Regions from separate parts of the Paenisporosarcina sp. TG-14 genome, predicted to be linked through region 3. Evidence: riboswitches for the same ligand, from Rfam matches in the RefSeq annotation. Region 3 holds a riboswitch; each other region holds the start of a gene.
The links. Region 3 has a riboswitch for cyclic di-GMP ahead of C406_RS0116760 (WxL domain-containing protein). Riboswitches for the same ligand answer to the same signal wherever they lie in the genome.
Positions count from the first base shown of each region.

Region 1: another riboswitch for cyclic di-GMP. It lies ahead of flgB (flagellar basal body rod protein FlgB); the one in region 3 lies ahead of C406_RS0116760 (WxL domain-containing protein).
Region 2: another riboswitch for cyclic di-GMP. It lies ahead of C406_RS0116095 (hypothetical protein); the one in region 3 lies ahead of C406_RS0116760 (WxL domain-containing protein).

Region 1 covers NZ_AMGD01000005.1:127,132-135,490, forward strand. Annotated here, with positions in the region: gene fliI (flagellar protein export ATPase FliI) at 1-808, opposite strand, end outside; gene C406_RS0102335 (FliH/SctL family protein) at 795-1,586, opposite strand; gene fliG (flagellar motor switch protein FliG) at 1,579-2,592, opposite strand; gene fliF (flagellar basal-body MS-ring/collar protein FliF) at 2,604-4,277, opposite strand; gene fliE (flagellar hook-basal body complex protein FliE) at 4,303-4,599, opposite strand; gene flgC (flagellar basal body rod protein FlgC) at 4,632-5,087, opposite strand; gene flgB (flagellar basal body rod protein FlgB) at 5,093-5,494, opposite strand; cyclic di-GMP riboswitch class I at 5,573-5,658, opposite strand; gene C406_RS0102365 (flagellar hook-basal body protein) at 5,914-6,768, shown strand; gene C406_RS0102370 (flagellar hook-basal body protein) at 6,786-7,628, shown strand.
Region 2 covers NZ_AMGD01000066.1:28,303-36,661, reverse strand. Annotated here, with positions in the region: gene C406_RS0116110 (Gfo/Idh/MocA family protein) at 1-586, shown strand, start outside; gene C406_RS0116105 (sugar phosphate isomerase/epimerase family protein) at 600-1,568, shown strand; gene C406_RS0116100 (hypothetical protein) at 2,172-2,390, shown strand; cyclic di-GMP riboswitch class II at 2,735-2,818, shown strand; gene C406_RS0116095 (hypothetical protein) at 2,978-3,259, shown strand; gene C406_RS0116090 (response regulator) at 3,426-4,067, shown strand; gene C406_RS0116085 (MFS transporter) at 4,310-5,617, opposite strand; gene asnB (asparagine synthase (glutamine-hydrolyzing)) at 6,184-8,064, shown strand; gene C406_RS21120 (hypothetical protein) at 8,261-8,359, shown strand, end outside.
Region 3 covers NZ_AMGD01000070.1:11,875-20,233, reverse strand. Annotated here, with positions in the region: gene C406_RS0116780 (LTA synthase family protein) at 1-908, shown strand, start outside; gene C406_RS0116775 (TerC family protein) at 1,557-2,327, shown strand; gene C406_RS0116770 (DUF421 domain-containing protein) at 2,812-3,492, shown strand; gene C406_RS0116765 (DUF916 domain-containing protein) at 3,753-4,775, opposite strand; gene C406_RS0116760 (WxL domain-containing protein) at 4,902-5,450, opposite strand; cyclic di-GMP riboswitch class I at 5,519-5,604, opposite strand; gene C406_RS0116750 (N(5)-(carboxyethyl)ornithine synthase) at 6,061-7,035, shown strand; gene C406_RS0116745 (pullulanase) at 8,227-8,359, shown strand, end outside.

The sequences.
Region 1 (8,359 bases), on a different contig from region 3:
GTCCGACTTCCCGCTGCGCCATGGCAAACCGTGTAACAGAGTCCATCATTAACATCACATTTTTTCCTTGATCGCGGAAATATTCAGCAATCGCCGTTGCTGTCATTGCCCCTTTAATACGCTGCAATGGAGTTTGGTCGGAAGTTGCCGCAACTACGACAGACTTTTTCATTCCTTCAGGGCCTAAATCTCGTTCAATAAAATCTCGGACTTCTCTACCTCGCTCACCAATTAGAGCAATCACGTTTATATCGGCTTCTGTGTTGCGGGCTATCATACCCATTAATGTACTTTTTCCAACGCCACTTCCTGCAAAAACACCAATTCGTTGCCCTTGACCAACTGTCAATAACCCATCAATTGCTCGTACACCAACTTCTAATGGCTTTACTATTCTAGGTCTTTGCAATGGATTTGGAGGGATGTTATTGGTTGAATACTTTGTTAAACCCTTTGGTAGTATGCTTTCATCTAACGGTTTTCCTGTTCCATCAAGGATTTTCCCTAAAATCGATGGTCCAACTTTAATTTGAAGAGGAAATCCAGTTGCTACAACTAGGCATCCAGGTCCAATTTGTGATAAATCTTTTAAAGGCATTAGCATAAGTGTATTTTCTTTAAAGCCGACAACTTCAGCTTCAATTGGCTTATCAAATTGATTAGGATACAAAAGACAAAGTTCTCCGATTTTCGCATTGGGTCCCCTTGATTCAATGGTCAAGCCAATAACTTGAATCACTTTACCATGCTTTTTTATCGGCTCCATCTCTTCTAACAAAGAAAGATAGTCAGCTTTATTTGGATTCATCGTTCGTCTTCTCCTCACAATAAGCGAGTAATTGCTTTTTAATCTCCTTTAGTTGGCCATCAACTGTGACATCATAAGAGCCACTTGCCGTGTTGATCATACAGCCACCTTTTGCAAGATTAGCAACAGGAATTAATTTAAACTGTGAATCAGCTTTAACATATGTTTTAAGTTCTTCTACGAAGGGAATTACAATAGGATAATCTTCTGGTGAGACTTGCATAACGACATCTTCAGACTCTTCGATATGTTTTAATGCCTGCTTTACGATATTTACTAATTGATCGGTATGCTGGTTTAATTCCTTTTTAATTACTTTCTCAGCAATTTTTACGCTAAGTGATAATAAGAATGGTTCCGATTGTTGCACAATTTTTATTTTTTCTTCATAGGCTGTTTGTATTAATTCATTCATTTCCTGTCGTTTTTGTCGAAATTCTTCTTCAGCTTGCAGAATACCTTGATCAAATCCTGCCTGGAAACCTTGTGTAGATGCTTCTTGTGCCAGTCTTTGAGCTTCTGTATTTGCTTCTTCTTGCTTCTCTCGCCACCAACGATCGATGTCTGTTTGGGCATTTTCTTGATCTGTTTTTATATGACTTTGTAGTTGTCTATACTGTTTTTCTAATGCATCAATTTCCTGTAACAAATGTTGTTTATTGTGCCCTGTATTTATTTCCTGTTCATTTAAGTCCAATCTTATATTTTCTATTTTTCTTGTTCGAATAATTTTTGTTTCAACTGATGGAAACGAATTGAATCGAATAATATTAGACAATCATTTCATCCCCTTCACCACGGGATACAATAATTTCACCTTTCTCCTCTAAACTTCGAATCAATGTAACAATGCTTGTTTGTGCATTTTCTACATCTTTTAATTTCATAGGACCCATTAATCTGATTTCTTCACGGATAACATCAGCTCTTCTTGTTGACATGTTGCCATAAATACAGTTTGCCACTTCTTCACTCGCAACTTTCAATGCGTAGATTAAATCTGCATCCGTCACTTCTCGAATAATTCGCTGAATTGAACGTGTATCCAAATGCACGATATCTTCAAATACAAACATCCGTTTCTTGATTTCTTCAACAAGTTCTGGGGTGTCATTTTCAAGCATCGACAGGATTGCTTTTTCAGTTCCACGATCTACCATGCTCAACACCCGGACAATTGCTTCTAATCCTCCAGTTGATGAGTAGTCTTGAGAACCTGTTGCTGAAAGCTTGCGCTCAAGAATTTGCTCAACCTGGCTAATAACCTCTGGTGAAGTACTTTCCATTAAGGCAATCCTCCGCGCTACTTCTGCTTGTTTTTCAGGAGCTAGCTGGGATAAGATTTGCGATGATTGCTTTGATTCTAAATATGACAGCACAAGTGCAATGGTCTGTGAATGCTCATGTTGTAAAATATTTAATAGTTGATTTGGATCAGTTTTTCTTGCAAAGTTGAACGGTTTAACTTGTAATTGGCTAGTCAATCGTCCCAAGGTAATCATTGCCCTATCTTTCCCTAGAGCTTTTTCGAGGATACTTCTGGCATAATCCATGCCCCCCTCATTCAAATAATCCTGGGCGAGAACCATCTCATAAAACTCATCAATTACCAATTCTGTCTGGCTGGCTTTTATATGTCTAACATTAGAAATTTCCATCGTTAACTGATCTATTTCTGGTTCCGTTAGTTGTTTAAATACTTCAACAGACACTTCAGGTCCTAATCCAACTAATAATACTGCTACTTTTTGAACACCACTTAACTCTTTTGTAGATACAACCATTTGCTGTCCTCCTAATCTTCTGCCATCCATGAGCGTACTAATTTAGCAAAATCATCAGGTCGTCCTTTAGCAAGTTTTTCAATCTTTTTACGCTTAGGATTTTCATTTGAATTAAATTCTGATAAATCAACATCTTCATCAACCTTAACTTCTTTACCATCTTGAGTTACTTTAGTTACAGTACCTTCATTGACTTGAGTAGAAGGTTGTTCAAACATGTCAAAACTATAATCGTCTTCCATGTTTTCACGTTTTCTTCGACGGAACATAAGAACTACGATAAGAATGACTAATAGTAAGGCAATTCCTGCACCAATAAACATGAGATGTTTGTTTGAAATTGTATTTAATAACAAAAATTCTTCCGGTTCTACAACGCCCACGTCCACTTTACCTTGAAAGGCCGTTGCGAATACGGATATCCGGTTATCCAGCTCTTCATCCGTTGCTTTCGTCTCATTCATACTTAAAGAAGTACTTACCGCATTTTTTAACAGCCTTCTAATATCAGCTATATTCTCTTGTGTTAAGCTTGCTAAATCTTCAGGATCAGGAGGCTCGACTCCAACATTAATCGTAATGTCATCAATAACATAAGGACTTAGTTCAATTTGACGGTTAATTCGATTTACTTCTCGATTAATCCGATCTTCTGTTCTTTCAGATTCACTATTCCCAATTCCACCAACGCCTGGGTAATTTGCAATATCAGTCTCACCAGTACCAGTTGTGTCTTCAAAAGCAGTTCCTTCACTTGAATAGGACTCTACAATTCGTTCAACACTGATATCAATACCTTCATTAGTTTCTTCATTCACTGGTTCTACCAGGTTTTCTTCACGCTTTTCTTTTGTGAAATCAATACTTGCCATGACTGACACAACTACCTTATCGCGACCAAGTGTTAAACCTAGCATTTGCTGTAATTCACTTTGGATATCTTTTTCAATATCCTTTTTTATTTCTCGCTGTTGTTGATATACAGACAAAGTGGTATCAAGTTGTGTTTCATCTTGGATTTCAAAAACTTGACCATTTTGATCCATTATGACAATTTCTTCAGAAGGCAAATTAGGTACACTTTTACTAATTAAATGATAAAGCCCATTAATTTGTTTTTGATCCAGTTGAAAGGATGGATCACCTTTTATTACTACAGAAGCAGATGCCACTTGTTCTTCATCAGTAATCCAAATATTTTCTTTTGGCAGTGTAATCATTACATTTGCTTCCGCTACTCCATCAATTTGCTTAATTAAATAGGCAAGTTCATTTTGCATTGCATCACGCTCTACCACATCAAAATGACGATCTGTCATTCCTAAACCCATATTTTCACTAAATACTCCGTAATCTACATTCCCATTTTTCGGAATACCTTCCGCTGCTAAGCTAACCTTTAAATTGGCAAGTTCTTCGTTTGGAACACTGATTGTTTTTCCATCTGTTGAAACTTGAACCGCAATTCCTTGTTCTTCAATTGCCGTTTTTATTTCACCCGCCTCAGCTGGAGCTAAGTTAGAATACAAGGGATTAAAATTTGTTTGAGAACTTAAAAAAACGATGACAAACAGGATAATTAGGGTTGCAAAAAACGAAGTAATGATTGACCCTCTGGTTCTACCAGAAAAACTTCCCCATACATCTTTTAATTTATTTTTATTAACTAGTAACATTTCTTTCATTATTTCTTCAACCTACCGACAAAAATCATACTTGCATTCTCATCACTTCTTGATAGGCTTCGACAACTTTATTGCGAACTTGTAAGGTCATCTGCAGGGAAAGACTAGCTTTTTGCGCAGCAATCATCACTTCATGTATATCTTGTACTTCACTTGTTACTAATTTATCGGTCAGTTTATCCGATGTATTCTGGGCAGCACTTACTTCTTCAAGTGCCTGTTTAAAGATTTGACCAAATCCTTCCACCTGGCTTGCAGGTTTAACATTTGGGATCGACTGATTTTGAATAAATGGGGTTTGAATTTGACTTATATTATTCATAATTTACCTCCTAGTAATCTATTATTAATAGATCATTTACCAATCTCTAAAGCTTTCATAAACATACTTTTCGAAGCGTTCAATGCTGTGACATTTGCTTCATATGAACGTGTTGCAGACATGAGATCAACCATTTCCTTTAAAGGATCAACATTCGGTAGTTGAACATACCCATTGGCATCCGCATCGGGATTTGTAGGGTCATATGAAGGTGTAAATGGTGTTTGATCTTCTCTAATACTTGTAACTGCCACTCCCGAAACTTTAGCGGATTCTTTATTCAATACCGACTGAAGTTGCCGTTCAAATGGGGAAACACCAGCTTGTGATAATTCAACAGATTTACGGCGATATGGAATCCACTCGCCATTGACAAGCTGAGCTCGGGTCGTATCTGAATTGGCAATATTTGAAGAAACTACATCCATGCGAAGACGATTTGCAGTTAAGCCGGAAGCACTAATATTAAAACCATTAAATAAGCTCATATCTGCTACCTCCCATCACTTATTACTGTTCGTAAACTGTTGAATTTCCCGTTTATTCTTTCCGTTACTGCGTTATACCATAATTGATTTTTTGCTAACTCGGCCATTTCAAAGTCCATATCCACGTTATTACCATTTGGTTTATTCGTAGTTGTATTATTTACTTTTATACTTGGATTTAATTGTGTAGTTTCGCTGCCGAAAGAAATATGAGTAGCGTTTGTTTTATAACTGGCCATGGACTGGTTGTTAGTTGCATTCTCCAATACTGCTTTAAAGTCAACTTGCTTACTCTTGTAATTCGGTGTCTCAACATTAGCGATATTAGAAGAAAGAACTCGTTGTTTTAATGTAGATGTTGATAGTGCTTGCTCTAACGAATGAATAGATTGAGGAAATATGTTCACCCTTAAACCTCCTTATTTCTACTGTTTCCATATAAAAATCCACCAAAAAAAGGTGGATGTTCATTACATCTTCCATTTTTCGGTAACTCGGCTACCTTATCATGTTTAATTTAGGCCCGTAGTTTTGCGTCCTTATCTTTCGAATAAGTTTGCTATTATCGGTATGAAATATATTTTATTAAGTTACAATCCCGGGATTTCGTCTCATTTCGACAAAATAATACCAAAATATAGTAACACTGTAACATAATTATCTGAATCCATGTAATTTTTTATTAAATAAAAATTTTGCTATATTTACCATCTTAATTTATTTTTTACTATTAATTTTTCATCTTACATTATCTATATTTACTTAACATAAAATGGTATGCTACTTTATAATTATCTTCATGTGTTTTGAGAGGAAGGAATCCATTATGTTTCGAGGTTTATACACTGCCACATCCGGAATGATGTCACATAATAGAAATCAGCAAGTTTTGACAAATAACTTAGCAAACGCAAATACACCCGGATTTAAACAAGATCAAACTATTATGCGTGCATTTCCTGCTCAATTAATAAAAGCTGTGGAGGCAGGGAATTCAACGAACAGTGGTTCCAAGATACCTCCTGGACAAACAACTATTGGGACATTAAATACTGGTGTTTATACCCAAGAAGGAATTCCATCTTTCATTCAAGGGGCATTAAAAGAAACCGGCAATAAAACTGACGTCTCTCTTATGAGTGAGTTACTCCCAATTAATCCAGACACACAGAAAAAGGGAGCATTAGTATTTGCAGTTAGACTCGATACTAATGAAATTCGTTATACACAAAATGGACAATTCACAGTTGACCAAGATGGATACCTAACTACAGGTGAAGGTTACAGGGTACTAAATCAAAACCAACAACCCATTTTGGTGAACTCAACAGAATTTGAGGTTCAAGATAACGGCCAAATTGTGTTGCAAGACGGAACTTCTACTAATCGATTATGGCTTGGGTATACTGAAGAACCTGAACAATTAATAAAAGAAGGTCAGGGACTCATGCGTTGGGGTGGGAATCAGGAAGATATTCCACAGTTTTTTGAAGATGTACAGCTACTAAATAATACTAGCACTTTCGTTAAACAAGGTTTTATTGAACAATCTAATGTAGATTTAACCCAAACGATGACGAAAATGATGAATACATATCGAGGTTTTGAAGCTAATCAGAAAGTCATACAAGCTTATGATCGCAATATGGAGAAAACAGTTAATGAAATCGGTCGGGTTTAGTAAGGGGGGGCTTATAGATGAGTATCCAAATGAATTCTGCAACAACATCAATGCGTGCGCTACAGCAAAAAATTGATGTTATTGCAAATAATATATCCAATGTAAATACAACTGGATATAAACGTCAGGAAGCAAACTTTTCTGATACACTTGTCCAATCTATCGAAAGACAAGCGGGAGCTCAGAATGAAATCGGACGATTGACGCCAAACGGTCTGCGAATAGGATCAGGTGCAAATATTGTTCAAACAACCATTCGTACAGAACAAGGATCTATCCAGCAAACAGATCGCAATTTGGATTTTATGATTCAAGGGGATGCAGGATATTTCCGTGTGGCTTCACAAGGTAATACATACTATACAAAAGATGGCTCATTTCAAGTTCAACCTATCCCAAATTCAGACCAAGTAAACTTGGTAACGTCTTCCGGAGATTCTGTTCTCGGGATTAATAATCGTCCGATTGCTTTTGATGGAGACTATGACACTATCAAGGTAAATGAAAATGGTACGCTTGTCGTTTCCTACAAGAATCCCGCAAAACAACCGACTGAATATCAGTTAAGCATTGCAGATATTAATCGCCCAAATCTACTTGAGAAAATTGGTGCTAATCGATATCAACTACCAGGGACGGAAGCCGAGCAAGTAGCAGCTGGTTCCATGCAAATTGTGAACTTAGCCGAGCAAAATGATGGCTCAATTAGAATTAATCAAGGTGCTTTGGAAATGTCTAATGTTAATCTAACAGAAGAAATGGCAGAGTTAATTTCTACCCAACGCTTATTTCAATCCCAAGGTAGAGCAATTTCCTTCGCTGATGACATGATGGGATTAGTAAATACCATACGGGGATAAGAAACTTGATTTGCTATTTTTCGGTACGCTTTGGATGTCAAATGTGATACTTCATAACCTGAAAAAGTAGTGAATAAAAGAGCAAAGTACTCCCTTTCCTTTAAGAAAGTACAGAGGTTTTAGAAAATAAGACTGCCTTCTAATTAAATAGTGATTTCCGTTACAACGCACTTTCATGTTTCGAAGCTAGCGTAGCGATGCAGAAACACGCGGACGCTTTCCGCGGGCGGGTCCGTGAGCCTACTCAGGCCAACAGGATGTTGGTCACGAAGGCGTTGCCACACGAGGTGGCGTACTTAGCCTTCGTTCCATTGTGCTCCTGCGGGGTCTTCAGCTCATGCTATTTCCGCTGGAAAGATATTGGACGAACTGTCATTCGTCCAATATCTTTGCGACGAGTAACCGCAGGAGCACATGTTTTCTCGCCGCCTTTCACTACAATCATTCACCTGTTTAACGATTAAATTTAAACAAACGTCCTATCTTTTAAAATGATAGTCTCACACTCATATTTGGTGGACTATTTTCATTTTCAATCCATTACTAATAAAGAAATCAAGACTCACAAAAATCGAATTAACTAGCGTTACATCAAAGCATTTCTGATTTAGCATGTTGGTTTACATATACTAAAAACACCATGACCACTGGGTTCTATACACATCAATTTTATATATTTTCTTATGTTAAAAAAATGAGCAAATGCATATGCATTTGCTCATTTTTCAATG
Region 2 (8,359 bases), on a different contig from region 3:
AGCGATTCGCCGACGAAAAGTACCAGGTTGGGGCGTTTTTACCAATAAAGATCTTCAAGGTGGCGGCAGTTTAATCGACTTTGGCTGTCATTTCCTAGATTTAGCTCTACATTTAATGGATTTCCCTGAGATTGCAGAAGTTTCAGGCGCGACTTACAATGAGTTAAGCCGTCAACCAGATGTAGTGAATCAATGGGGTAAGTTTGACCCTACTACATTTGAAGTAGATGACCATGCGACAGCGTATATTAAATTTAAAGATGGCGCTACGCTATTATTTGAAACATCATGGGCAGCAAATTTGGCGGATGATATAGAAGGAGTTAGCATATCAGGTACAAGTGGTGGGCTTGATGTGTTTCCATTAAAGCTCTATCAATCAAAGTACGGTATGCTTTTAGATCAACAACCGTATTGGATTTCAGATGAAGATAATCCTGGAATCTCACAAGCCATTAATTTTATTGAAAGTTGTAAAGGACGTCAAACTCCTCTAGTTAAGCCTCAAGAAGCACTTATTGTTTCCAAAGTGATAGAGGCTATTTATCAAAGCAGCGAAACTGGAAAAGCGGTTTCATTCACTTAAGGGGGAATTGGACGTGAAATTAGGCGTATTTACAGTGTTATTTGCCAAAAAACCATTTGAAGAAATGCTAGATTATGTAAAAGCATCAGGCTTAGATGCAGTTGAAATTGGAACTGGTGGCTATCCTGGAACGGATCACTGTCCAATTGATGAACTGTTAGAAGATGAAGGAAAACGTAATCAGTATATGAATTCAGTTATTTCTCGTGGATTAACAATCAGTGCATTTAGCTGTCATGGAAATCCGGTAAGTCCAGATCCAACTTTAGCAAAAGATGGCGATGAAGCGTTGCGAAAAAGCATTAAATTGGCCCATCTAATGGGTGTTCCGGTTGTCAACACATTCTCTGGAACTCCAGGTGCAGACGAAGATGCCAAACATCCAAACTGGCCTGTAGCACCATGGCCAAATGAATATGGGGATATTTTAGCTTGGCAATGGGAAAAGAAACTAATTCCTTATTGGAGTGAAATAGCGGAAATTGCTAAACAAGCTAACGTGAAAATTGGTCTTGAATTGCACGGAGGTTTCTCAGTGCACACACCATATACATTGTTGAAACTTCGTGAAGCGACGAACGAATACATTGGTGCAAACCTTGATCCAAGTCATTTATGGTGGCAAGGTATTGACCCAGTTGGTGCCATCAAAATTCTTGGAAAAGAAAATGCAATCCATCATTTCCATGCAAAAGATACGTATATCGACCAAGACAATGTAAATATGTATGGTCTGACAGACATGCAACCTTACAACAATATCCGCACACGTGCATGGAGCTTTCGTTCAGTAGGTTGTGGACATTCCGTTCAAGAATGGTCAGACATTATAAGTGCCCTTCGCACCTATGGCTATGACTACGTGGTCAGCATCGAACACGAAGACCCAATCATGAGCATCGAAGAAGGTTTCCAGCGTGCTGTATCTAACTTGAAATCAGTGGTGATTAAAGAACAACCGGCTGATATGTGGTGGTTATAGTGTTGTTTTCTATGGATCGATAAAACCCTTATTTGTGAAAGTCTTTTCAAGGTTACACTATTCATAAATAGGTATATAGAAAAACCCAGCATCAAAACTCGTAAGGCCACTGAAAAAGTTAATTTATAATTTCTTAGCATGGAAAGGTGATTTCCGTTTCAACGCACTTTCATGTTTCGAAGCTAGCGTAGCGATGCAGAAACAGGCGGACGCTTTCAGCGGGCGGTCCGTGAGTCTCCTCGTCGCTTGAAAACCCTTGCTCCTGCGGTTACTCGTCGCAAACAAATTGTGCACAAATCGTTTCCTGCGGGGTCTCACGGAATACGCTATTCCCGCCGGAGTCGCCGCCTTCCACTTCAATCACTTGTATATATATTTTCTTTCATCTAAAAAAGTGAGGTTCCTTTATCTGTTCAAAATCTAACAAAATGTGCCGGCTTTAATCTAAACAAGCAATTCTTTCCTCAATTTGTCGAGGAAGGGATTGCTTCTTTTTCTTGTATAATAAGTGTACTAATTACAGGTGGTGTCCCGATGATTTCCAATCAAGAATCTTTAAACCTTTAAAGTAACGTTTTTGCGAAAGGACCATATGCAAAATATATGACATTTGGAACAGTATCGCAAAGTACGGTTAGCAATCCTGCTTGGGGTACAAGAGGAGACGTTTTAGTAATTGACAAAGTTAGCAAAGAGTTTGGTTCAGGAATGCAAAATAGTAGAAATATAGCTGTGAAAATTAAAATCCCAAGTGGGCAACCAGTTTCACAAGAAGTATTATTGGGATCTATTATTGTTGAATCTGAAGCGGTTGCAGATTAAGTTAATGAAAAAGGAAGAATTGGTGGTATATCCATTGAATCTTCCTTTTTAGATTAATTAAAAGAAAGAGGTGAGCTGTCAACATTTCTAAGAACAATCTGAAAGAAATAATAGAGGCGATAAATACACAATAAAATATTCGCTTGTCATGTAAAATATACCCAACTTATACGAATGAAATGACAAAAACGATGAGTTCTAATAAATAGAGATTCTGTGGATATCTCTATTACTCTAATTAAATAGTAATCAATGAATAAATAAAATAATACATAATTCGACATTAAAATTGACATCTCTAAATATTCGGAATAATATAATAATTAAAGTTAGTATAATTAAATATCTATATTGGAAACTATGATGTACATCCTATATATGGGCACCTGGGACGTATGGAGTTGTTGGTGCAACCGGCCTAATTAAATTTGGACATTTTGTCCTAATTAATTAGGCTTTTATTATGAATTGGGGAGGGAAACGGTTAACCAATTTTATCGTTTTCTAAGAAGGAATCCTTCCGATAAGATGCGATTAGTATTTTTATACAGATAAATTTTCTGCTAATAAATTCCTTTTTTTACTTATTGAGTCCTCAATCACCACTTATTTTTAAAATAGTAGTCGTTATGTCTTTGGGGATTGCAGCCTGGATTATAACTGATTTACAGAGAAGATTTATAGAAAATAATAAAATATTAAAAGTGATTGTGTTGACTGAAACAATTGGATTAACTCTGTTACTTATTCCGACAGGTGGAATTTCTAGTCCATTTATGCTATTACAATCCGCAAATACTACAATGAAAGAACTAAGGGCAGCTATTTACAGTCTAAGCTCTGTAAAGAAAGGTGAGCAGCCATTTTAACCGTTTAAAAAGATATTTGAATGATTATTCAGAGTTAAATGACATTAATATAGACTACCAGATAACTGGACTGGAACAATATAGAAGGAATACATGGTTTAGGAACACGAATACAAATCGAAATTCCAATAATAAAAAATCTAAAGGAGCATGAGGTGATTGGATAATGAAAGTAGTTATTGTTGATGATCATCCACTAGTTAGAAGAGGACTAACCTCCATACTTTCGTTAGAAGAATCAATGGAGATTCTTGGGGAAGCAACGAATAGTAGTGAGGCACTAAATCTTTTTAGTACGACTAAACCTGATTTAGCGTTAGTAAATCTCCGATTAGGAAGTGAGTCGGGTTTAGATCTAATAATAAATGCAATTGAACAAGGAGCAACTTGTAAGTTTGTAGTGTTAACATCGTCAATGCAAAAGGAAGACTTTAATCGAGCGAAAGAAATAGGTGTTCAAGGCTATGTATTAAAAGAAGCATTACCTGAAGAGCTCTTGCATGCATTGCAAATTATAAACATAGGACGAAAATATTATGATCCAGGAGTTCTTGATCTGATAATGAAATCAAGCGATTCATTTGAAGAGGATGGACATTTAAAACAATTAACTCCTAAGGAAAAGGAAGTGTTAATTGAAATTGGCAAAGGTCATTCAAATAAAGAAATTTCAAAAATCTTGCATATTACCGAATGCACCGTAAAAAAACATGTGAGTCAAATATTCGCAAAACTTAATCTAACCGATAGGACAAAAGCCGCACTATATGCAAATGCAAAAGGCTTAGTTACGTATGTGGTCCATTAATCGGTAAATACTAAATTAAAATCTGCTTTGAAATTAGTACAATTAGGATTAAGATATTTCAAATATTATTGTATCAAAGTGAAAGAACATTCCCTTTCACTTTGATACAAAAAAGTAGAAGAAAGACTTTAAAGCTATTTACAAAAATAGCATCAGAAAAAGAAAAAATTTGAATCAAAAAAGTTAATGACTTTTATAACAATAAAGGCCACAGCTCAATGAGTTGTGGCCTTTTACTTATATCAAACGACCTTTTTCTTTTCAGGTTGTTTTGCAAGTAGTGAACTTATGATTCCTATAATAGGGAATATGAGTGAAATCCAGATGATTTCCTTATAACCACCGAAAATATCAAAGGCAATACCGAAGGGAAGTGGACCAATGGCTGAGCCAAACACCATTACAGACGTTGCGAGTCCTTGAATACTACCTAGAGCAGCTCGACCAAAGTAACTTGGCCACACATAGGATAACGCGATTCGTTCAAATCCATTGCTGATTCCCCAAACTAAAGCAAAAAGTACGGCCATGAAAATGGTATTGGTTACTTGAAGCATCATTAGGAGGACAATCTCTAAAACAAAAATTCCTGCCAAAATTATATTGACTTTAACTCGGTCCAATAATCTTCCCGCTACAAGTGTCACAGGAAACCCGACAAGGGCCATTCCAGCTAGAACCAATGCCGCGACTCCAGCGCCTAAATCATTTTGATTAAATATGGAAATCAGATGGAATGTGATGGCTGTATTAACAAGCGCAGGGATTCCGACACAAGATAAAATGAACCAAAAAGCTTTTGTGCGGATTGCTTCTTTAAAAGTCCAATCACTTTCGACTTTTTTCGTGAAACTCGGATCATTTTCATGTGCCTTACTTCTAATCGGTGTTATATAGCCATCGGGTTCTAATCCTACTTGCTCTGGTGTATTTCTAACTAAAAAGTAAGCAAGTGGGGTAAAGACGATTAATATGGTAAATCCCCAAAGAATCCATGTGTTTTCCCAACCAATAGAACTAACAAGCCAAACATTTAGCGGTGGGAAAATAGCAGAACTAGCAAATCCACCTATAGCCATATAACTAAGAGCTCTTCCTCTTTTTGTCATAAACCATTGAGGGATTAATGTGTTAGGAATAAGAGTCATAGAGCCTTGTCCAAATAATCGTAACATCAAAATTCCAAAGAACAACATGATTAAATTGTTGACAGTACTATTGAAAAAACAAGCAAGCGCCAACATGATGGAAACAATAACCATCATATTACGTTGACCAAATCTATCAATTAATCTTCCCATGAAAAACATGCAAACAGCTGATACAAGCGTGGCTGCCGAGTAAATCGTTGAAACTTGAGAACGGCTCCAATCGAAATCTCTTATGTATTGATCGATAAATACAGAAATAAAATACGTTTGACCAGGTCCAGAGAAAAAAGCTCCCAGACTCCCGATAAACACAATATACCATCCATAATAAAACGTGGATTTTATCGGTACAGTGTGATTATTACCAAAAAAGTTCAAAATTTTATCAACTCTTTTCATTTTATGACAAGTTAAAGTTATTTAGCGCCCCTAATTATAACGCTGAATATGGTTTTTTGAAACCCGTAATTCTCTTGCTGGGATAGGGGGTAGCCAGTGAACGTGCAGAAAAATCAAATTTCGAATAATAAATAGACGACTCGAAGAAATAAATCTAGAAGTCGAAAAAGAAAATAAACTAACGACCTATTAAAAGTAGGTGGTTAGTTTATTTTTTTATATCGACCTTTTTAGGTGCTTCTTCTAGTGGAAGAGAGTCCACAAAAAATGTCGAATGGAGCCGAAAGTTTTACATATATTTGGAATCATTAAAATGCTACAATTATACTTATTATTACGATAAATATAATAATTTAATGAATATTTTTGGGTTTGAATTGACGGATTTTTTATGGAGAAATGTTAAATTACCAGAAAAGTATTTGTTTATTATGTATTGTAAAGGGAATTGACTCAACAAGTCTAGCTTTAAAAAGTAGAAAATCTAAAAATTCCAATTGATATTAAAAGAATTTAGTTTGTCTAAACTCGTTTTAGTGGATGTTGTGTAAAAGGAGTTTTTGAAAATGTGTGGTTTCACAGGTTTTATTGGGGATACAGATAATGCGTTTGATGTGTTAACAGAAATGATGGAGACAATTGTCCATCGTGGTCCAGATTCTTCCGGAGAGTTTGTTGAAGACGGAGCTGCTCTTGGTTTTAGAAGATTAAGTATTATTGACTTAGAAGCAGGGAGTCAGCCAATTTATAATGAAGATCGATCAATTGTCTTAATTTTCAATGGTGAAATCTATAACTTTATGGAACTCAGAGACGATCTAGTAGCCAAGGGCCATAACTTTCTGACACATACAGATAGTGAAGTGCTTATTCATGGGTACGAAGAATATGGCAAAGATTTGGTAGCGAAACTGCGTGGTATGTTTGCTTTTGTTATCTGGGATCGTAGCGAGAAAAAACTTTTTGCGGCACGTGACATGTTTGGCATTAAACCATTTTATTATGCTCAAATGAATGGGACTCTTTTATTTGGTTCGGAAATAAAAAGTTTTATACCACATCCTCATTTCCAAAAAGAATTTAATGAAAAAGCATTGAAACCATATTTAACTTTCCAGTATCCGGTGTTAAATGAGACGTTCTTTAAGGGCGTTTTTAAATTACCAGCAGCCCATTACATGATCTATGAAAAAGGCAATTTGCAAATAAATCGGTATTGGACGCCACAATTCAAGCCGAGTGACCAGCCATTGGTAAAATTGGTGGATGAAATTGATGACGTGGTTCGGGATTCCGTTATTGCCCATAAAATAAGTGATGTGAAGGTAGGATCCTTCCTGTCGAGTGGTGTAGACTCCAGTTATGTGGCATCCGTTTTGAAACCAGATAAAACATTTACGGTTGGTTTTGGTGATCAAAACTTCTCTGAAATTGATAATGCGAAAGAATTGTCCAATGAATTGGATATTCAAAATATCAGTGAAATTTTGGATCCTGATGCCTGTTTCAGCAAGTTGGCTGAGATTCAATATATGATGGATGAACCACATTCAAATCCATCCATTGTTCCTCTTTATTTTCTAGCCGAACTGGCAAGCAAACATGTTACCGTTGTTCTGTCAGGAGAGGGTGCCGATGAACTATTCGGAGGTTATGCCGATTACGACACAGCTCCTTCATTGAAAAAATACAAAAAAATCCCATTACTTATTAGGAAACAATTGGGCGTCATTGCAAAGCGACTTCCGGAGGTGAAAGGCAAAAGCTTTTTGATTAAGGGTGGACTTCCAGTTGAGGATTGGTTTATTGGACAGGCAAAAATATTCTCAGAAGAAGAAGCGATGAGTATAGTTAAACCTGACTTTAGCAAATCTTTAAAAGTAGAAGAAATTATTAAGCCAATTTATGACCAAGTGAAACAGGAAGATGATTTGACCAAAATGCAATATCTTGATCTTCACTTGTGGCTAGTTGATGATATTCTATTAAAAGCTGACAAAATGAGTATGGCACATTCTATTGAATTGCGCGTACCTTTCCTAGATCGGGAAGTAATGGCCACTGCGGCAAAAATTCCTACTAAATATCGAGTGAATCATATCGATACAAAATATGCTTTTCGATTGGCTGCTGGAAGGTCTCTACCCCAAAAATCGGCCAACCGTAAAAAAATCGGCTTTCCTGTACCCATTCGTCATTGGATCCGCACTGATAAATACTATCAAGAAATCAAGGAGTATTTTACAGGAACTGCTGCGTCAACATTTTTCGACCAGGAAAAAATACTACAACTTCTTGAAGACCATTATCAAGGTAAGACGAATAATGGAAGAAAAGTCTGGACTATTTTCATGTTCTTAATCTGGTACAAAGTATACTTTGAATCAGATTCAATACCTTTTGTTGAAACCAAGTCTCAACAAATTAAACAATTGGTAACAACTTGATAGCAGGGTCCTCGATAGTGGAACATCTGTTGGGTGAGTCTATATTGAGGCAATTGAAAACCGTTGGAATTTTTAAAGGATTATAAATTATGGATATGAACTGTACCTCGAATCAGACTCTTTAACAAAGTGTCAGTGATTCGAAGTGCAGTTTTTTTTATTTTGAATGACTCTGGAAAGAGTTTCCGACACTATAATGCATCGGCATAGTCAAAAGTCTAAAGCTTTAGTGTCGAGCGAAAGCTCAGTTGTAATTATTGGGTGTCACGTTGTAATTATGGAAGGTGACGTTGTA
Region 3 (8,359 bases):
ACGATTCGTTACCGCAGATTTTGAAGGATAAAGGCTATAGCACGAATGTCTTCCATCCGTATAAACCGAGTTTCTGGAACCGGTACATCATGTACAAGCAACTTGGAATCGACCAGTTCTTCAGCGAAAGTGATTTCGAAGAAGACGAAGTGATCGGCTGGGCCATCAATGATGACGCCATGCTACAACAATCGCTCGACAAGATGGTAGACATGGAAGAGCCGTTCTATTCGCATATCATCACGCTGACGAGTCACCATCCATTTGAAATGCCGGATGAACATAAAGTATTGAACATGGACGGCTATGCCGAATACAGCAAGCGCCATTTCCGCAATTACCTGCACTCGATCCATTTCGTCGACCAAGCCATCGGCAATTTTGTCGATCGCTTGAAAGCAGAGGGGCTATGGGATGATACCATGCTGGTCATATTCGGAGACCACAGTACCGGCTTGACCGCAGATGACCCAGCTTTCAGTGAGTTTGCAGACGCCGCTGAACAGCAAACCTATTTCGAAGCCAATAAAAAAGTTCCGCTCATCTTCCACATTCCCGGAGTCGATGAGGCGCAACAATTTGACCAGACCGGCAGTCAATTGGATCTCGCACCGACCCTTCTCGACCTGATCGATGCTCCATCGGTCGGACGAAAATGGATTGGTAGCAATCTTTGGAACGGGGAAGAGCGGAAGGTGACGTTCCGTGACGGCTCCTTCATCACCGGTGATTTGACGTTCATCACCTCTTCTGACGGCATCTACGACAATGGCAGCTGCTATGAGCGGGAAAGCGGGGAGACTTTGCCCACAGAACAATGCCGCGCGCCATTCGACAAAGGGGTGAAAGAGCTCAAAATGTCCGATGATGTGTTAGAGGGCAATTTGATTAATAGATTTGAGAAGTAAACTTGCAGCCTGCTTCAAAAGCGGACCTCTAAAAACTAATCAGACTAGTACTCTATTAAACATAATTAAAGTTTCAATTATAGAAACACACTACCATATGGTCTAGATGATGATTCGTATTTTTGTTGTTTTCTCACAAAGTAAAAAATTAAAAAGAATTAAATTGACATTGGAGTTGTTCTTAGAATATAGTATTAATAATTAGTTGAATAACAGTTCTCCTAAAGGGGAGTAGCTTTTACAGCAGGGTCGTCATTACGGAGGTTTCTAATCTCCCGGCTTTGTTGGCAACGATTTCGTTGTTAGCAAGACCTTTACCAATTGGTAAAGGTCTTTTTATTTTTAAAAACCTTTGCCGTTTTCTGGCAAAGGTTTTTTTTAGTGAATGGAAACGGACCAATTGAGTGAATAAATCAACTAACTGTAAAGATTATGTGAAAGGAGATCAGATAAAAGAGGTACCCGATTGAATCTAGTCATGGAACTAGATTTGATACTAATATGAACATGGATAATTATTTTAATCAGCGATCCTGGAGTAATCAATCAATAGTGGTTGCATAGTAGGCACTGAAATAGTCAATAATTGACTATCATGACACGTCGAAAGCAAGTAATGGAATTTAAATTAATTGGGAGGTATTTTATATGGATATATCAATGTTACTGGAATATGGATGGGTGTTATTCGTTTTAATATTACTTGAAGGGTTATTGGCAGCAGACAATGCACTTGTATTAGCTATTATGGTTAAGCATCTCCCTGAGGCAGAGAGAAAAAGAGCTTTGTTCTACGGACTTGCAGGTGCATTTGTGTTCCGCTTTGGTTCATTATTCGTTATCTCATTCTTAGTTGATGTGTGGCAGGTCCAGGCAATAGGAGCTCTTTATCTTTTATTCATCGCGCTTAATCATATTTTGAGGAAACTCTATTTCAATAAACTAAAGGACAAAAATGAAGCAGAAAAAGAAAAAAAGAAATCCGGTTTTTGGTTTACGGTTTTCAAAGTAGAATTGGCAGATATCGCTTTTGCGGTTGACTCAATTTTAGCTGCTGTCGCCCTAGCAATAACACTTCCTAATACCAATCTTCCGAAGATTGGCGGCATGGATGGTGGTAAGTTCCTCGTCATATTTACCGGGGGCTTGATCGGCTTAATCATCATGCGTTTTGCTGCAAACTATTTTGTGAGCTTACTTCATTCAAGGCCAGGTCTAGAAATTGCTGCATTTACAATTGTCGGATGGGTTGGTGTTAAGCTTGTCGTTCTAACATTAGGACATCCAGATGTAGGGGTTATCTCATATGACTTTGCACATTCGCTTGAGTGGAAGCTAACCTTTTACTTCGTTCTAATTGGAATTGCTGTAGCAGGTTGGTTCCTATCTAACGACCGGAAGCCTATAGAAAACAATTAATCGTAAACTAAAAAGCAGTTTTCCAAGAGCATTTTTATTATAGGTACTTAAATAATTCACACCCTAATTAAATGATCTCTCCAATCTGCTATTGTGGCGAACATGAGGTTGGCATTCTAATCTATATACAAATTTTACCGGCGTCCGAAATTACATTTTCGGGCGTTTTTTGTATGTAAAGGATCATTGACTCTTTTATCATTATCCAAAACGGTTTAAAAAGAAGAAATTTTTCTTTTAGTTTAATACAGAATTTTGTCTAAATAACAGTTCGAGGAACGCAATGAAATAATATCTACATCGAGCTAAAATATCGGGTTTCGTCTTTTCATATAACGTTTATATACACCGTTTTAAGGGGGCTTGACCATTTTCATTCTCTGAGGTGTAGTGTTGTTTTTGCGCTACATGGATAGCTAAAATTGTAGATTATATTCAAGCAATAATTAGGGCAGATTAAAGATGAACGGAGTGTTGTAAATAAATGAAAATCATGGACTTAACAATTGAACTTATAATTGGATTTTTTTTACTTTTCGTAATAGTTAAGTTTGTAGGGAAAAAAATCATTAATCAAATTACTCCTTTTACCTTTATTGCAGCTATTGTATTGGGCGAACTACTAGGAAATGCTTTATATGATCATAAAACAGGAGTATTTTATATTGTTTATTCGATGACCATTTGGGGGGGATTACTTTTTTCTGTTGAATATCTAAGTCAAAAATTCCTTGCATTTAGGGGTGTGGTTGAAGGGAAACCTTCTGCACTTATCAAAAATGGAATCGTAGATCGAGAATCGTTAAGGAAAAATAGGATGAATATTAATCAGTTACAAAGTCTACTTAGACAAAGTGAAACCTTTTCTATTCGTGAAGTTGCCTACTGTTATTTAGAGGCGAACGGATCGATTAGTATTTTAAAGAAATCAAAGTACCAAAAAACTGCTCAGGAAGATTTCAATATGACTTCAAAAGCAGTTTATGTTCCAGTCACTTTAATAAGAGATGGTGAAGTTTTATGGGATGAAATGATTGATTTGGGGTTTAATGAATCTTGGTTAAAATCACAATTAAATACTCAAAATATTACTGACTACAAAGATGTTTTTATAGCCGAATGGCTTCAAGGAGACGGTCTTTTTGTACAGCCTATTAAGGATTAAATTGGTGCAATGTATGTTAGTTTTTACTGTCTAGGTTATGATGCAGTGGAATTTGCCGTTCCAAAGCGAGCTGGAAACCTTCATGTGTCCAGCTATAACCAAGCATTGTCACTTGTTTCTTGTCCTCTTGAGTTGAGTGGCACTTTTGTACCCAAAATGCACAGGTACCAAAAGGGGAAAAGGTGCCACCCGCAATTCCTGAAGCAATAAGTAGATGCCATTGTCGTTAATAATGCGATTTTTTTAACCAAGGCTGTGTTTTATGGGACATGAGTGTCTTTAGCTGTTGGTTTCTTCCTTCTTCCCATTAAAAACATAATGATTCCAAAGACAATTGCTCCAACAATCCACACCCAAGTTGGTATACCTTGTTTGAGTTCAGCAACCGGATTTGTCTTTTCAGCATATTCCTGAACTTCTTTGTTTGAAATGGTAAAATTTTCTTCAGTTGAAAATTCATTTTTCCCAGCATATCCTTTTATAGCTAATGTATAAGTTCCATCTTCGAGCGTTTCATGGTCCCAAGCAAAAGGAAATCTAATTTTAGACTTTGGCGCCATCTTAAAAGGATTCATTACACCTTTAAACAGCTCCGTTCCCTCATTATCCAAAACGGAGTAAGACCCTTCGATTTCTCCTTGAATCAATTGAGCATCATTTTTCATTTCAATAAAGACTTTTGCAGTATCTGAAATAAAACCGGCCTTTCCTAAAGAAAAATTAGGCTCAGACTTGTTTTCAAGGTTCAGCTTAATTGCGATTGCATACCTAGTTTCAGTCTTCACAACAAACTTAGCTTCGTCTTTTCCAGTTTCCTCAACGTCTTCATCTTCATCTTCTTGTGTAAAAAGAATTCCTCCAAGCAACGTTTCCCCATCACTTTCAGGAACTGTCACTTGAATTGGCACTTCGAACGACTCACCAGCAGGAATCTCGACACTTTCTTCTACTTCTAAGTAATCAGTCATGCGTACGGCATCTTCAAGTAGCATAGCATCATCAGAATCTACTTCTGGTTCATAGAGAATGCCACCGGTTGGACTCGTATATGCGTTAGCCCCTTGAACACGCACCGTGATCGGGTTTTTATCACTATTTTTCAAACGGACATAAAGAGTAAGCTGCTCTCCAGGTTTGACATCAACATCAAAATAACCTTTTGTTGCAGGCACTTGATTCTCTGGAAATATAGGTTCTACTTGCATAGAGCTTGGAGATTCTGCAGCAGCATATATTGGCAAACTAAAAATAAGTACGATCATTGCAAAAACACGTATAAACATAATATTCCTCCTGTATGGATAACTGCATGTTAATGTTGCTTAGATTAATTACACGTAAAGGCGTTGAGACAACAAAGTATCAAAAAAAACCATGTCAGTTGAGACATGGCTAAAATTTCCAAATGATTAAGGTCCAGTTGTAAGTGATGTAGTAATTGTAGAAGTATAAGTACCTGCATAAACTTCTTTAGGCATTAGAGTTAATGTCATCGGAATTGACGCAATACTATAACTCCCTTTTCCACCATTTAAAGCTGCAGATAATATTTCTACTGCAACTCCATTATCAATTATTCCAGATGATGTAGTTATTGTGGAAATTGGATCTGAATTGTCTTCAACTAAGGTTACAGCAGGAGCAGCTAAACCTAATGCGCCTGCAGCCAATGGTTTTAGACCAGTACCATCCATAAATTGAGTTGCAGCAACGGAGACATTCCAACCAGCACCAGAACCTGTTGCATCCGTAATAGTAAACGAATTGATTTGAGCTGTAACCGTTTGAGTTGTACCATCTAATGTTACAGCCTCAAAATTTGTAGCAGTTATTCCTGAATCTCCAAGGCTACCACCAGTTACTTCAGATGTAGCAGCCAATGAAGCCGATGCAAATGCTGTCATCAATAAAGCTAATACTGCCGTTCCTGTTACTAATTTCTTGAAAATTGAATTCATTATTGTTTCCTCCTGATTGTTGGTCAGGGTTAAAAGATTTATTAAAATGATAACTATCACTCTTCACTCTTAGCAACCCAGCCGTCATAGTTTGTAAAACCGTAGACCTGCAGCTTTGCGTCAACGTCTTTCGACATTTTTGCCTTTTTCAAATAAAGAATTGTCAAATCTCTCTCTCTCTCTCTCTCTCTCTATCGACAAATTCATATCTGTTAAGATAAATATATACTATAGGCATAAAATTCAAAACAGATATAATACCTATATTTTACTATTAAATAATATAATTATCTCATTAAAAGTTTTAAAAGTAGTATTTTATAACTACTAAATTAACTGAATATTTAAAGGTAATAGTACCTACGAAACAAGCAAAAAGGTAAATAAGGGTGAATTTTAAACAATTGTAGAATATGTAGTTCTAAATAACCCTGTATAACCAAGGCTCGTTAGTTAGTATCTTGTCCTCTTAAATTGGGTGGCACTTTTGTACCCAAAATGCACAGGTACCAAAAGGGGGAAATGTGCCACCCGTAACTTCAAAATGCTCATATTCTTTCCGGTATATGGTAAGATGAATAGTGATGAGATCATCACTGGAGGCTTTGCTATGTATACACTAGGGTTTGTCATAAGTCATAAGAACAATGAAAAAAGAAGAGCGCTACTTCCAAAGGATTTACCAAACATTAAATGTGTAGACCAGTTATATTTTGAAGAAGGATATGGGTCTGATTTAGGCTATTCGGATGAAGAATATAGAGTATCTGGCGTACATATCGTTTCTAGAGATCGTGTGTTGGAGTGCGACGCGATTGTCGATGTTAAATTAGGCGATGCGGATTACTTTGATAAGTTGCCGCCTGGCAAACTATTAATTGGGTGGGCACATGCAGTTCAAGACATCAAATTTACAGATGCAGTATTAGCAGGAAATCATACCGTTATGGCCTGGGAAGAAATGTTTGATGGTGGGAGATATATCTTCTATCGCAACAGAGAAATTGCTGGAGAAGCTGCGATACTCCAAGCTTACCAATACTGTGGCAAGATGCCCTATGAAACTAAAGTTGCGATTCTAGGCAATGGCCATACAGCAAAAGGGGCTCTAAGAATTCTCCATGGACTAGGCGCAGATGTTGACGTTTACGGTAGAAAATTGGAATCCTTATTCAGAAAAAATATGAACGATTATGATGTTCTCGTTAACTGCGTAATGTGGGATACTAGCAGAACAGATCGAATCATCTATAAAGAAGATTTAAAAAGCCTTAAAAACGGTGCGATGATTGTCGATGTAAGTTGCGATCCTAACTTAGAAATCGAGACTTCCCGTCCTTCGACTATTGATGATCCGGTCTATACGGTGGATGGCGTGATCCATTATACAGTCGATAATACGCCTGCCATGTTTCCACATACCGTTACAAAAGTGTTGAGCGAAGAGTTTTGCACAATGGTAGACATGCTCTCTGATGGGAATTGGACGGATATGGTTCGTGAAGCAATTGTCATCGACAAAGGTCATATCCTTGATAAACATATTAAGGAATTCAGAGAAGCTAGAGGCTTGTTGGTTCAATAAAATTGATTGAAAATAATTCATAAAGGAGCAAAGTGAGACTTTCACTTACCTCCTTTTTTTCATTTTATTTATGTATTCGGGACAAACGGTTTAATTTCATGAATTAAGTGGTAAACACAAAGAAATAGAGGAAAAAATAACAAGGAGGACGTTCCACCTATGAAACTTATACGTCATGAAATTAGACGATTAGAAAAAGATTACTACAACTGCGAAATTTCCTACATAAAAAAACTGATACGGAGTGATATCAGACTTTTAAGTAAAGCAATATGTATTACTGAAAATCGACTATAAACCTTACTATCCTTTTTAATAGAGAGTAATTAGTTAAACTCATCCTAAGTAACCACTTCGTGTCATTTACTTCACTCCTTTATATTTACGTTGATTGTTGCATATAACATTTATTAACAATATGTTTTAGGAATCACAAAAGAGCGTATTTTTTCGTGCCTGTGTAAGCCACAAATTGAAGGACATTGGTGTCTTACACAGGTACGGTAGAGTGTGTGAAACCCTTCATTCGAGTAACGCAGAATGATATTTATAGATAGCACCAAGCCGCCGAAATTGTATCTTCGGCGGCTTCCTTTCTGAGCAATAAGTGTCCATTCCCTAGTAAACCAAAATAAAAGACCAATGCATGTGAAGGTTGAAGGCGAGCGACGGACGCACACCCGCCGCAAGATTGCCTATCAGAAAGAAGAATCGTGATGTGAGAAGGTCACATCACGATTCTTTGCGTTCCCCAGGTTGTGGTGCAGCAGGTGTGCCGACCAGAGTGAGCCGGAAACCTTCAGGTGCCTAACTTTACTCGCGCATCGTTACTTGTTTCTTGTGCACTTAAGTCGGGTGGCACTATTTGGCCCAAAATGCACAGGTACCAAAAGAGGAAAAGGTGCCACCCAAAGAGTAAAACTAATTCTGAATATTCTAAATTTATTGTTGCGATTTACTAAAAACTACTGTAATATTTTTCATGTAATCAAATGTAAACGCTATCATAAACTCAAGCACTGTAAACATTCAACTAGAAGAGACCATATCTTATTGCAGAATGTAAGCAAATTTCATCTATTTGCGCAAACGGTTTCACAATAACTAAGTGAACGATGTCTAATCGAAGAATGGAGGATACCCTGAATTAATCTACTACTCTACTAGAAGACAAAGAGGAGGAAACAGTGAGTGAAAATAACAAAGAATAGTAAACGTGAATTTTCGATTTTTATGGTAATGATTATGGTTTTGAGTCTATGGCTACCTTTTATACCAGCTAAAAAAGGACTTGCCTCAGATTCTACAAATACGATTGAAAATG